DNA from 2 places in the Paenibacillus sp. P4_A7 genome. Region 1 is predicted to be linked to the other one. Evidence: riboswitches for the same ligand, from Rfam matches in the RefSeq annotation. Region 1 holds a riboswitch; the other holds the start of a gene.

What was found. A riboswitch is a leader RNA that binds a small molecule or an ion and turns the genes downstream of it on or off. The one in region 1 is predicted to bind thiamine pyrophosphate.
Region 2: it holds a riboswitch for thiamine pyrophosphate, as region 1 does, so the genes downstream of both, thiC (phosphomethylpyrimidine synthase ThiC) here and AC1DWN_RS28135 (ABC transporter ATP-binding protein) in region 1, are expected to answer to the same signal.

Annotation. Positions count from the first base shown of each region.
Region 1 covers NZ_JBFUHJ010000431.1:130-4,639, forward strand. Annotated here, with positions in the region: partial or broken gene AC1DWN_RS28125 (ABC transporter substrate-binding protein) at 1-633, opposite strand, end outside; gene AC1DWN_RS28130 (ABC transporter permease) at 630-1,406, opposite strand; gene AC1DWN_RS28135 (ABC transporter ATP-binding protein) at 1,387-2,070, opposite strand; TPP riboswitch at 2,281-2,383, opposite strand; gene AC1DWN_RS28140 (SLOG family protein) at 2,471-3,028, shown strand; gene AC1DWN_RS28145 (hypothetical protein) at 3,187-4,510, shown strand, end outside.
Region 2 covers NZ_JBFUHJ010000029.1:24,555-33,691, forward strand. Annotated here, with positions in the region: gene yfkAB (radical SAM/CxCxxxxC motif protein YfkAB) at 1-350, shown strand, start outside; gene ytvI (sporulation integral membrane protein YtvI) at 424-1,455, shown strand; gene AC1DWN_RS07195 (glycosyltransferase family 4 protein) at 1,542-2,699, shown strand; TPP riboswitch at 2,774-2,878, shown strand; gene thiC (phosphomethylpyrimidine synthase ThiC) at 3,226-4,992, shown strand; gene AC1DWN_RS07205 (ThiF family adenylyltransferase) at 4,982-6,103, shown strand; gene thiE (thiamine phosphate synthase) at 6,140-6,994, shown strand; gene AC1DWN_RS07215 (thiazole synthase) at 7,000-7,827, shown strand; gene thiO (glycine oxidase ThiO) at 7,830-8,972, shown strand.

The sequences.
Region 1 (4,510 bases):
GCCTATGATTGCATCTACATTCTTAGTTGAAATAGCTGGGATGAAGCCGAAGCCTACGTCTATCATATTGACACTGTCAGCGTCCCCGCCGTCATGCTTAATCATGGTTCGCATCATTGCTTCATATAAAGGAATGGAGGAGTAGCCAACTTTTTTGCCTGCTAAATCTTTAGGCGATTTGATGGCTCCATCTTGTGGTACCATCAAATGGTTGAGCGGATGTCTGACGATAGCAGCAATTGATTTTACGGGTATATTTTCACCGCGAGCCATTAGAATTTGAGGCTGATAGCTTAGCGCAAGGTCAATTTTCCCTGCTGCTACTAGCTTCAAAGAATCATTGGTATCTGCTGGCATTTGTATGTCAACCTCTAAGCCTTGCTTCGTGAAATACCCGTTTTTTTGGGCAGCGTATAGAAAAGAATGTACCGCGTTCGGATACCAGTCCAGCATAATGCTCAGCTTCTGAAGCGGCTGCTCCTCTGTAGGAGCAGCTGTTTGTTTGTTGCCCGAATTGTTCGTATTAGAGCCGCCGCAGCCGCTTATCACAAGCAATAAAGCTGCCAGCAGCAATGGTAATAGCATTTTAAGATTCGATTTGCTTCCAGATTTCATTCTTAATTTCATTTTCATTTCCGATTGCCTCTTCTCATTAATAATATTTTTTCTAGTAATACGATAAATAGAAACAGGGTGACGCCCATCAATGACAGCAAGAAAACGGATGCGAACATCGAATCGGTATTCAAATTACTGGACATGCGGCGACTGTAGTAGCCTAAGCCTGCGCTTCCTCCAAGCCATTCGCCGATAGTAGCACCTACTACGCAGTAGACGATAGATAGCTTAAGACCTGAGAAGAAGGAGGGCAGTGCGATAGGGACTTGAATTTTTCGGAAAATATCCCACTGATTCGCTCCCATCGTTAGTAGAAGCTCTTTGTAATCCTTGTCTCCTTGGCTTAGCCCATCGTAGGTGCTGACAACAATAGGGAAGAAGGCGGTAAGAAACACAACAGCGACTTTACTCCAAATGGTGTAGCCGAACCACATAATGAAAATGGGCGAAATCGCAATAAGCGGGATGGTTTGACTAATGACGATTATGGGGTAAAGTGTCTTCTCAAGCATGCGGAAAGATTGCATGCCTACTGCGAGAGCAGCACCGCCAATAACCGATAAAATAAAGCCAAAGGCAACCTCTCTAAGCGTAACGAGCAAATGTCTGCCCAGCAGAAGCTCGCGATCCTCGATTAGAGCACGCCCAATGGATATTGGAGCGGGTATAATAAAGGACGGGACTAAGCCAAGTCGAACGATCAATTCCCAAGCTAGCAAAAAGAACACCGTTAGTGCTATAAATAGTCCGTAGTTGCCTGGCCATGTATTAACTTGTGGTTTGCGCATATAGCCGTCGCTCCAAATCTTTTCTCAGCTGTATAAACTGCGGTTCATAATTGATCTCAAAATGTCTAGGTCTGGGTAAATGGACGTGGATTTCTTGAATGCCTTGCTCCGCTTCACTAGACAACATATAAATACGATCGCTTAGTAGAATGGCTTCTTCTAGGTCATGTGTAATGAACAAAACGGTCTTTTGCAAATCACTCCACAGCGATAACAGCCACTTATGCATCTGGCGTTTGGTCATCYCATCCAACGCACCGAAGGGCTCGTCGAGCAGCATCAGATCTTGACCTGTAATTAGTGTTCTTAGAAAAGCGACACGCTGCCGCATCCCACCAGACAATTGATCGGGATAAAGCTGCTCGCAGCCAGCTAAGCCAAAGCGTTCCAGCATTGCTAGAATCTCAACGCTTTTCGCTTCCTTGTTGGCCTTTGCAATCTCTAAGGGAAGCAAACAATTTTCTAGCACGGTTCTCCACGGCAGCAATAGATCCTTTTGCGGCATGTAGGCGATTATCCCGAGACGGTCGGCGGAATGCTGTCCATTTAAAAAAATCTCCCCATGAGTAGGCTCTAGTAAGCCTGCCAGCATCTTGAATAATGTACTTTTGCCAGAGCCGCTTGCACCAATAACAGAAACGAATTCACCCTTGCGAATGTCCATGGAAATCCCGGAAAATAAAGGGCGTTCGGAAGCGGGCGCAAAAGAATAAGTAAGCTTTCTCAGCGATAATAGGGCAGTAATAGACTAACCTCCTTCAAAGCTCGCGAAGCAGATTCACTTCGTAAACAGGTATGTAAATAAATAAAGACCCACCCATTTCCGAAGGAAACGAGTGGGTCAAAAAATTCAGTCAGGCTAACGCCGATGAATGAAAGTTCCGTTCCACTTCCCTCCGCTGGTATGATCCAGATCAGGTTCCAAGGGTCCAGAGCGGGTGCTCCATCTCAGTCGTTAGACTCCCCTAGTGAATTAAATAGAAGATATTTGATTTGTTTTTTCAATACTATAGCATACACTGGAGATATGTAAATCATAAATATTTGAAAAGGCGTTGAAATAGATGAAGAATCTGCTCGTTACCGGCTATCGTGCCCATGAGCTTAATATTTTTAATGAAAAGCATAAAGGCATTGTATATATCAAAAAAGCGCTCACCAGCAAGCTGATTCCATTAGTTGAAGAGGGCTTGGAATGGGTGATTACACCCGGTCAATATGGGGTGGATTTGTGGGCTTGTGAGGTAGTTATCGAGCTTAAGAAATCGTATCCGCAGCTGAAGTTATCGATTTTATCCGCATACAGCAACCCTGACGAAAAGTGGAAGGACGATAAAAAGGAATTCTATCAGCAAATTTTAAAAGGGGTCGATTATTACGCTGCCGTAAGCAAGCAGCCATATGATGGGGTTTGGCAGTTCACCGCGAGGGACGAGCTGTTATTTCGCAAAACAGATGGAATTGTTCTCGTTTATGATGAAGATGCAGGCGAAGGCAGTCCACGTTTTTTTAAAGAAAAGGCATTGAAAAAGCAGCAAGCAGATGGCTATCTGTATATCAACATTAGCTCGGAGGATATCCAAAGCATTGCAGATGATGAAGTTTATCATGAGATGGAATAATCGGAGCAACAGGGAACATAAAGTGATGTAGTCTTGGCTATTTACATGGAATCTATGAAAATATTTGTATTGACACACAGGATTTTCAATTGTTATAATAATCCACATTACATAAACCCGATAAAAACTATCGGGATAATATGATGGAGGTATTGTTCATGACAAAATCATTTGCACCGTACAGCAAGCTATTAACAGCACTCCTTTTATCCTTTTCTATCCTATTTACGCAATCGACTGCTTTCGCGGCTTCTCCGGCACCTGTTGCAGCAACTATTGCTGCATCACAAGAGGATGGAGTAGCGCAGTATAAACAATTTTTGCAAGAAAAGCACAACGTTAATCTTACAGGAAAKATTACGAAAGGCCAATTTATTAATGCTGTGGCCGATATTCTTGGTTACGAGCCTTCTGGTAAAGAGGTTACTTTTACTGATGTTAAAGCAAACCATGCATTGTTCCCAGCAGCAGCTGCTCTTTACGAGAACGGCATTCTATCAGGACCTGCTATACAAGGAGACGCAAAATTAACGAATGTGGTTGCTATTTCCATCGCGGTAAGAGCGGCTGATCTTAAAGAGCTAGCTTACACATATCCGACTGCGAAGGTTAATAAAGCTCTTAGTGCACTTCAAGTTAATGGCAGTACGTTAGGTACTAAAGTAGCGCAGGAATTGGCGCTTGCCGTTGATACGGGTTTATTGCCAGCAGAGTTTTATACGAACTTCAAACCAAAGGACATTTCGAGCGAGCAGTTGATCAACACGCTTCTAGGTAATGTTCTTATTACAAAAGGTCTTTACAAGCAATACATCGGCTATGTTAACGACGCTGATATTTATTCGAAGCTGAATAGCGCCTACGATAATTCTGATATTATTGAAGCGCCAAATCTGCAAAAGCTTGTTAATACAGCACTGGAGCAAAAGCTAATTACGGGCTACAACTTGAAGGATTCGCGCTTTGAGTCTAACTTTATTCCATCGCTCACGCTCACTTATGGACATTCCGACTATAAGCATGCTGTACAGCTAATTGGATTGCTGCGCACGGAAGGCCTAAATGCAAAAGTTCAATTCGAGCCTAAAACATCCGCTTTCGTATTTTTGGCTGAGTGGGGAGATCCAGGTCCTAACGTAGTGCAAATAGCAAACGGCAACTATATCGCTTTTGCCAAAGAATACGATCTGGCGTTTGAATTTTCTGCTGCCGCAGATAAGGCTGCATTCGACACAGTTATTGAAAGCTACGCAAAGAAAAATGAGGATGGCCAATCCGGTCTGATCGCTAGCTCATGGTGGCAGCCTCTCTATTATTCTTCAACGGAATTGAAAGGCTATGAAATCATTACAAACAACTTTATTTCCGATGAAAATAGTCCTTATACAGTAAATCCTTTCTCACTTAACGAGGATTCTGCCAAAGTAGTAGCGGGATTGAAAGCTATCGACCCTAATGTTAAGATTACGCCAACTGAGTTTT
Region 2 (9,137 bases), on a different contig from region 1:
CTTTACCGTTTTATCATTGCAGCGACAGCTCTGAGGAGCGTAATTTGCTTAGGCGGCTCGCAAGTGAGCCGAATGTTACCGTAAGGAATGATCCTGATGGCCGAAACAGACTTAATGTAAATTTGTTTACAGGTGACGTATTTGTTACTGACTTTTCTGACGTACAGGCTTTCGGCAATATTGGCTCTTCAAAGCTGGATGATTTGTTTGAAAGTTGGCTTGATCATAAGCTTGCGAAAAGCGTGAATTGTCATTGTCCAGCTGCAGCCTGCTGCGGTCCGAATTTGTTAGTCAAAGATATGTATTATAAGGACATTGATTTTCATCAACGCAGTGCAGTTATGGAATAGTAAATGGATGCTGCTCTCTTTCATTGATTAAAATACCAAACTGCTACAGTTTATTAGGAAAGGAGGAGAAGCGGTGTCCGTAAAAACGATTATATTTGTAGCAGTTGGCCTGCTGTTGGTTTACTTAATGTTTACAGTTGGGGCGCCATTCTTGTTAGCCCTTGTTGTAGCCATTTTTCTAGAGCCGCTTAATCATTTTTTTATGAAGAGGTTTCGGATGAACAGACTAGCAGCAGCTACTACGTCCAGCTCTCTTTTTACAGTCATCCTCATTGGTTTGATCGGATTGCTAGGCGTGAAAATGGTAGCCGAGCTTATCGCCTTCTTCAAAAAAGTACCGAATTACTTCGAGGATGCAAACGGTATGGTTGATGACCTCATGCTGCAAGCGCAATCGTTGTACCAAGGTTTGCCTCCAGATGCAATTGACACTCTAGAAACCTGGCTTATGGGTTTAACGAATACAATTACCAAAATGGTAGGCTCATTATCTAACACGGTTCTCGCGTTTGCATCGGGTATACCTGGCATGTTCATTTTCTTTATCGTATTTTTAGTCGCTGTATATATGTTTAGCTTCAGCTTGAACACGATGATGGCTTCTGTATTGTCGATGTTCGATGAGAAATCACATGCACAAGTAAATGATGTGCTGCTTAATTTGAGAAAATCTATCTTTGGGTTTTTGCGTTCACAGTTTATATTAAGCGCCTTAACGTATATCATTTCCTTAATAGGATTGTTTGTTCTCGATATTAAGTATCCATTGGCAATTGCATTGCTTATTATTGTGGTAGATATTATGCCGATACTCGGTACGGGATCGGTGCTAGTACCTTGGGGAACCTACTTAATCCTCACAGGAGATGCTTTCTCCGGAGTAGGGCTCATCATTCTATTCCTATTTATTACCGTGTTTCGCCGTATTGTTGAACCGAAAATCCTTGGGGATGCTGTTGGAATTGGTTCCTTGTCCGCACTTATTAGCTTATATGTGGGATTCAAACTTGTCGGAGTTATCGGTGTGTTTATCGGACCGCTTATCGTTATTATATATATGGCGGCACGCAAGGCCGGATTATTCCAAATGAAAATTAAGCTTTAGCCTGATTTAAAGGTGAGCCGTGTCTAGGTATGCCTCCTTGACGTATGATACTGCAAATAGCAGATCACTAGGAGGCTTTTGAATAGATGGCACCAATAAAAGTGGCGATTATTACGCCTGGGTCATACCCTTTTCCATCGTCGGGCAGCAGTTCGGTTGAGCGGGTAATTGAGAAGTTTGCTCCGTTGCTATTGCCGCATGCTGAGCCTCGAATTTATGGGAGAAGGAGCAATAAGCTGCCTCGATTGGGAAAGTTTAAAGGGCTTGTATGCGAACGGTTTCCTGCTGAAAATAAGAAGCGATACATTGAAGCGGTTGCTTGCAGCGTGAAACGCTATTCGCCGGATATTATTGATGTTGAGAATCGCCCCGAATATATATTAACCATAAAACGAATGAATCCAGGCAAGTTGGTCTGGCTTTATTTGCATTCCTCTACATTTATTGTTCCACCGCATATATCTTCTGCTAAGCTGCGTAAAAGTTTACAAGCAGCAGATAAAATTATTGTGAACAGCGAGTACCTGAGACGTATTGTCGTTTCCAAGGTTCCTGAGGTTGCAACCAAGGTTAATGTGATATATCCTGGTGTCGACATAGTAAGGTTTCCATCACAATATTCGGGTAAGGGAGCTGAAATGCGAAGGCATTTTCGTACTAGACGAGGCTTGAATGGAAAAAAGGTTGTATTGTTCGTGGGGAGGCTCATTCCGCTAAAGGGCGTTCATCATTTGCTCCGCATCGTACCAAAGCTAGTAAAATTGCATCCCGATCTTGTTGTTATAATAGTGGGCAGTCCATTTTACGGCTCCCATCGTAAGACCGCTTATTCACGTAAGTTAGAGAAGCTTGGCCGCCAATGTCGAGGTCATGTGCGATTTATACCTTATGTGCCTTATACAGAAGTGCCGAGTTGGACACTTGCCGCCGATATTGCCGTCGTTCCATCTGGACAACGTGAGGCATTTGGCCTTGTTAACGTGGAAGCAATGTCCTGCGGCGTGCCTGTTATCGCAACTCGGGCGGGTGGAATGAAGGAAATCATTCGACATGGCGAGACCGGTTATTTAGTTAACCCTAGTCGCATTGAATCGGAGTTGAAGGAAAAGCTGCATCTGCTCTTAAGCGACAAACAACTGCGTGAGAAGCTGGGCAAACGCAGCCGCGAGCTTGTGGAACAGACGTTTACGTGGAAACATACTGCTGATCGATGGGTGAAGCTATTTCATGAAAATGGGTCGTAAAAGGTATTTCAATTTGTGGGAATGGTAAAATGAGGGTTGACACTCTTCTTGAATTAACGATATAGTCTAACAAGGAAATCCACTAGGGGCGCCGTTACGGCTGAGATAAAGCGATATGCTTTGGTCCCTTTGAACCTGATCTGGGTCATGCCAGCGTAGGAAAGTGGGATTGTGCGTTTATTTACACAAAACGCGAGAAACGCTCTGTTTCAAACGGCTGCTTAGTCAGTGCGAATGAAAAAGTATGACAGAGCTGCGTCCGTCTGCTTGCCAAGCAGGCTCGATTCTCGTGTTTGACGACACACTTCAACCGCTCCCTCGCTGGGGCGGTTTTTTTGTTAGGATAGAGTGCTTTTTGACCAGTTGGACCTTAAGCTGGTTCTCAGAAAAGCGGAATTTCTATCTCCGCCTCAGCGATTGTTGCCGCATAAGCTTATGCGGATTTAGTGGTGCGTAAAACTTTCTTATAAGCTCGCATATGCCTCCAGGTGGAATTCCAATTATTCCATATGGGAGGTTTTTTACTATGCCAATTATTATGACGCCGCTGCCAGGCAGCCGAAAGGTGTATGTGACAGGAACGAAAGAAAGTATCCGTGTACCTATGCGAGAAATTGTATTGGAACCGACTACTGGAAGAAACGGTGTGGAGCAGTCGAATGAATCGGTATTTGTATATGATGCAAGCGGCCCTTATACGGACCTTGCCTATGAAGCCGATATCAGGCGCGGACTACCAGCGCTGCGTACAAGTTGGATTACTGAAAGAGACGATGTAGAGAGTTATGAAGGACGAGAAGTGCGTCCAGAGGATAATGGATTTATTTCAGAGGAAAAGACCCAGCAGCGGGGGGCAGAGTTGTTTCCTGGCCTATCCAGACGACCGCTTCGAGCGAAGGAAGGCCTTAATGTAACGCAGCTACATTATGCACGTAAGGGCCGCATTACTCCCGAAATGGAGTATATTGCGATTCGTGAAGGGATGAGCGCTGAATTCGTTCGGGCTGAAATTGCTGCAGGGCGTGCTATTATACCAGCTAATATTAATCATCCAGAAAGTGAACCAATGATTATAGGGCGTCAGTTCCACGTAAAAATAAATGCCAACATTGGGAACTCAGCCGTTGCTTCATCCATCGAGGAGGAGGTGGAAAAGATGACGTGGGCGACTCGTTGGGGTGCGGATAACATTATGGATTTGTCGACTGGCAAAAACATTCATACAACACGTGAGTGGATAGTACGCAACTCGCCGGTTCCGGTAGGAACAGTGCCGATCTATCAAGCACTTGAGAAAGTAAATGGCAAAGCGGAGGATTTAAGTTGGGAAGTGTACCGCGATACGCTAATTGAGCAAGCAGAGCAAGGCGTTGACTATTTTACGATTCATGCAGGAGTGCTGCTGCGATACATTCCACTTACAGCAAAGCGAGTAACGGGTATCGTATCACGCGGAGGATCTATTATGGCTGCTTGGTGTTTGGCCCATCATCAAGAGAATTTCCTATATACGCATTTTGAAGATATTTGCGAAATTATGAAGCAGTATGATGTTTCGTTCTCGCTTGGTGACGGGCTAAGGCCAGGCTCAATTGCCGATGCAAATGATGAAGCTCAGTTTGCTGAGCTGGATACGCTGGGGGAGTTGACTAAAATCGCCTGGAAGCATGATGTACAGGTCATGGTTGAAGGACCCGGTCATGTACCGATGCATCTGATTAAGGAAAATATGGATCGTCAGTTGGAGGTGTGTGATGAGGCCCCGTTTTATACGCTTGGTCCGCTTACGACCGACATCGCCCCTGGCTATGACCATATTACCTCAGCAATAGGAGCAGCAATGATTGGGTGGTTTGGAACAGCTATGCTTTGCTATGTGACGCCGAAGGAGCATTTAGGGCTTCCAAACAAGGAGGACGTAAAGGAGGGTGTCATTACGTACAAAATTGCGGCGCATGCGGCTGATTTGGCGAAGGGGCATCCGCGTGCGAGGCTGCGTGACGATGCCTTATCGAAAGCGCGTTTCGATTTCAGATGGCGCGATCAATTCCACTTGTCGCTTGATCCAGAAAGGGCAATGGCCTATCACGATGAGACATTGCCGGCAGATGCCGCGAAATCTGCTCATTTCTGCTCCATGTGCGGACCGAAGTTTTGCAGCATGCGGATTACACAGGACATCAGAGAGTATGCGGCGCAGAATGGGCTTGAAACCAAGGAAGCTATTGAATCGGGTATGAAGGAAAAGGCAGAAGCATTCAAAGCGGCAGGGAGCTCTATCTATGGTCAATAATAACGCACTCGCTTGGACTGACCGCTATTCGAGACAAACGAGATTTGCACCGATTGGGGAAGCGGGCCAGACTAAGCTCGGTCATGCAATCGTACTTATTGTAGGAGTCGGTGCTCTTGGTGCTTCACTAGCGCAGCATATGGTGCGAGCAGGTGTCGGAGAGGTGAGACTGGTCGATCGCGATTATGTCGAGCCGAGTAATTTGCAGAGGCAGATGCTGTTCGACGAAGCCGACGCGCTGGCTATGCTGCCAAAGGCCGTTGCTGCAGCGGAAAGGCTTTGTAAAATAAACAGCGAGATTAGGATAACAGCTTCTGTAATCGACGTGCATGAGAATACGGTACAATCGATAACTGCAGGAGCGCATCTTGTGTTAGACGGAACGGATAATACCGCAACGCGCTTGCTGCTTAGCGATCAATGCTTTTTTCAAGATATTCCGTTTATATATGGCGGCATTGCAGGCTCGCAAGGGATGAGCGCAGCCCTTATACCAGGACAAACGACATGCTTGCGCTGCTTAATTGGAGCCTCGGAAACTGAAGTAGAAGCCGACACCTGTGACACGGTTGGTGTACTTTCTCCAGCAGTTGAATTCGTGGCTGCACTCCAGGCTGCCGAGGCAATTAAGTGGCTGTCAGGAAATAAGTCTGCGATACGACAAACGATGGTCAGCTTAGATTTATGGTCTTTCAAACTGAGAGAGGCAAAACTGCCTTCCGGCAGTACGGCATGTAACTATTGCGGTCAGGAGCAAAAGGGTTCGGTGAATAGCCAAGTTCCTTCAGTAATAAAAGCAGCAAGTACGGCAGTTGATACCATTTCATTTGCAAAAGCACTAGCAGAAGCACAAGTCGATGAAGTAGGAAGCGTCGTTCTCTGCGGAAGAAACTCGGTACAGGTGACCCTTGCAGAGCCTCTTCATTTAGAAAAACAGGAAAAGAGGCTAGCGGCTAAAGGCTGCAGCTTGACAGTAAATCGTTATTTAGTGAAGGCCGTTCTGCCTAGCGGAGAACAGTTAGTCTTATTCCCAGACGGTCGAGTACTTGTACAAGGTACATCGGATAGGGAAAAGGCGGTTTTGCTGTGCAGAACCTATCTTTTGACATAGAAGCTAATTCATTTATTCGATAAAGGGGGAATAGGTATGCGTTTGGAAGCATGGAAAGATTTTCAGCTATATGTTATTACTGCTCAGTCTAACCATCCGGGTAGGTCAGTTGTGGAAGTTATGGAGCAGACGCTGCAGGGCGGTGCGCAGATCGTTCAGCTTCGCAACAAGACGGGAGCGCGCGAAGAAGTGTTGGAACAGGCAAGAGCACTGCGTTTGCTGACTCGAAAATATAATGTGCCGTTCTTTATTAATGATTATCCGGATATCGTTCTGGAGGTCGATGCGGACGGTGTTCATTTAGGTCAAGAGGATATGCAGGTTGCCGAAGCAAGAAAGCTTCTTGGACCAGATCGAATAATTGGGATATCAACCCATAGCTTGACTCAAGCCATAAAAGCTGAACGAGACGGGGCCGATTACATTGGCGTTGGACCGGTATTTCCGACGAATACGAAGCCAGGGCGCGCGGCCGTTTCGACAAGTTACGTCACCGAGGTGGCAAGTCATATCTCGATTCCATTCGTAGCAATTGGCGGCATTACTTTAGCAAATGTTGATCTTGTGCTTGCAGCTGGTGCGAAGCGAATATGCGCCGTATCAGAAATCGTAGGTAGTGATAACCCCGCAGCTGTATGCCGGGCATTCCTTAAAGTTATCCAAGCGGCGGCCTCACATGATGTGAGAAATAAGAAGATTGTAACCGTGAATGGCCGTCTGGAGCAGGTTAGTGTTAGCACGATCGAAGAGCTTGTCGTTCAGTTTGGTCAACAAAACAAGAAGCTTATTGTTGAACTGAACGGTGTAATTGTACAGCGTGCGCTTTGGGCAAAGACCGAGCTCGAGAATGGAGCTAAGGTTGAGCTGGTACATTTTGTAGGAGGGGGCTGAGGAATATGGAGAAATGGGGAAATGAAGACCTGCTGGTCATAGGCGGTCAGGAGCTTCACTCGCGATTTTTGTTTGGAACAGGACGATTTCCGAGTCCAGCTATACTTCAACAGGCGCTTGCGGCTTCTGGATCAGAAGTAATCACTTTTGCTGTGAGACGCGTAAATTTGGATAGTGTAGAGGATGATTCCATATTGCAGCATTTCGCGGAGCGATCACCTATTTACTTGCCGAATACTTCAGGCGCACGAACAGCTGAGGAGGCTGTAAGAATTGCTAGACTTGCACGAGAAGCAGGGCTGGGTAATTGGATCAAGGTTGAGATAAGCGGTGACCCGCGAACACTCTTGCCGGATCCAATTGAGACACTTCGGGCGACGGAAATGCTTGCTAACGAAGGCTTTATCGTACTGCCTTATACATCGGATGACCCTATGCTTTGTAAAAGGCTGGAGCAAGCAGGCGCAGCAGCAATCATGCCGGGCGGTTCGCCTATCGGTACCGGACTTGGTTTATTGAATCCTTATAATTTGGGACTGATTGCAGAGCAATCTAAAGTGCCTGTCATCATTGATGCAGGTATTGGTTCGGCAAAGGATGCTGCGGAAGCTATGGAGCTGGGCGCGGATGGTATTTTGGCCAATACACCGATTGCAAAAGCACAGGACCCAGTCTTGATGGCACGGGCATTTCGTTTAGCCATCGAAGCGGGTCGCCTCGCTTGGCAGGCTGGTCGTATTCCGAAGAAGCGCTACGCATCAGCGAGCAGCGACTGGGCTGGCTCGTTGTTCGAAGCTCCAGCGAGCGGCAACAAAATAGGTGGAGGCGATTAGCTTTGACGCAATCCATAATTGTACTGGGTGGAGGAATAATTGGTTTATCCTGCGCTTTTGAAGCGGCACGCAGAGGAATGAAGGTTACATTGATCGAACCTGCTGAACTGGGCGGTCAAGCGTCGGGCGCTGCTGCTGGAATGCTCGCCCCTTATTCAGAAAATACGGATCAGCCGGATAGCTTTTTTCAGCTCAGCTTGCTCAGCCTACGTCATTATCCGAAATGGGTAGAGATAATAGAGGAGCTGTCAGGCATATCGGTGGAATGGGTTCGAAGCGGGAGCGTAAATGTGCTGCTTCATGAAGCTGACGTACTCCCGATGCAAACCAGGCTGCGATGGCAAAACGCTTACGGAGCAGAAGCTGAGCTTGTCGGAGCGGAGCAGCTTAGGAAGCTTGAGCCACAGCTTGTAAAGTCGGCCGTTGCGGGTGTTTATACGCCTCATGAGAGTCATATTTATGCGCCGAAGCTGGTAGCTGCATTGGAGGCGGCGTGCCGTAAGCTCGGGGTTTTGTTCGTGACGCAAGCGGGTGAGGTGAATGATGTCATTGTGCATGCTGAAGGAGGTGTAACGGTTCTAGCAAAGGAGCTTCTGCAGCCGATACACGCAGAACGGCTCGTGGTTTGTGCGGGCGCTTGGTCAGGAGATTATGAGGGTTGGTTCGGACTAACCATACCCATTCATCCAATACGAGGACAAATCTGTTCCTTTGAGCATAGACCTGAAGAAGTCCATCATATGGTATTTAGCAGCCAAGCATACTGGGTCGGCAAACTGAACGGCCGTCTTGTTTGCGGTGCTTCCGAGGATGTTGCAGGCTTTGATACGCAAGTTACCGAGCGGGGAATCGGTCGGTTAATACGAAGCAGTAATCAACTTTTTCCGTATTTGGAAGGTAAACCAATGGCTAACCGATGGGCTGGTTTGCGCCCGGCAACAAGGGATGGTTTACCGCTTATTGGTGCGGTTGAAGGGATACCGAACGTTTTTATGGCGGCGGGGCATTATCGTAATGGGATTCTGTTAAGTCCAGTTACAGCTTCTATAATTGTAGACTTGCTCGAGGGGAAGCCGACTGAACTGCCAATAAGTACATTTTCACCGAATCGCTTTACAGTTTTTCAATCTAGGCGACGTTATTAGTTAAAATATGTTTATTGTGGCCGATGAGTCACTTTCGATAAATGTATTATGTTTGTTGTTTAAATAATGAGCCATGTTGCAGGAGCCCAGTGCTCCTGCTTTTTTTTCACATGTACAAATGTTTTTATTGCCTTAAGAGTAGCCAGCCCATGGGTAGTTGCATAT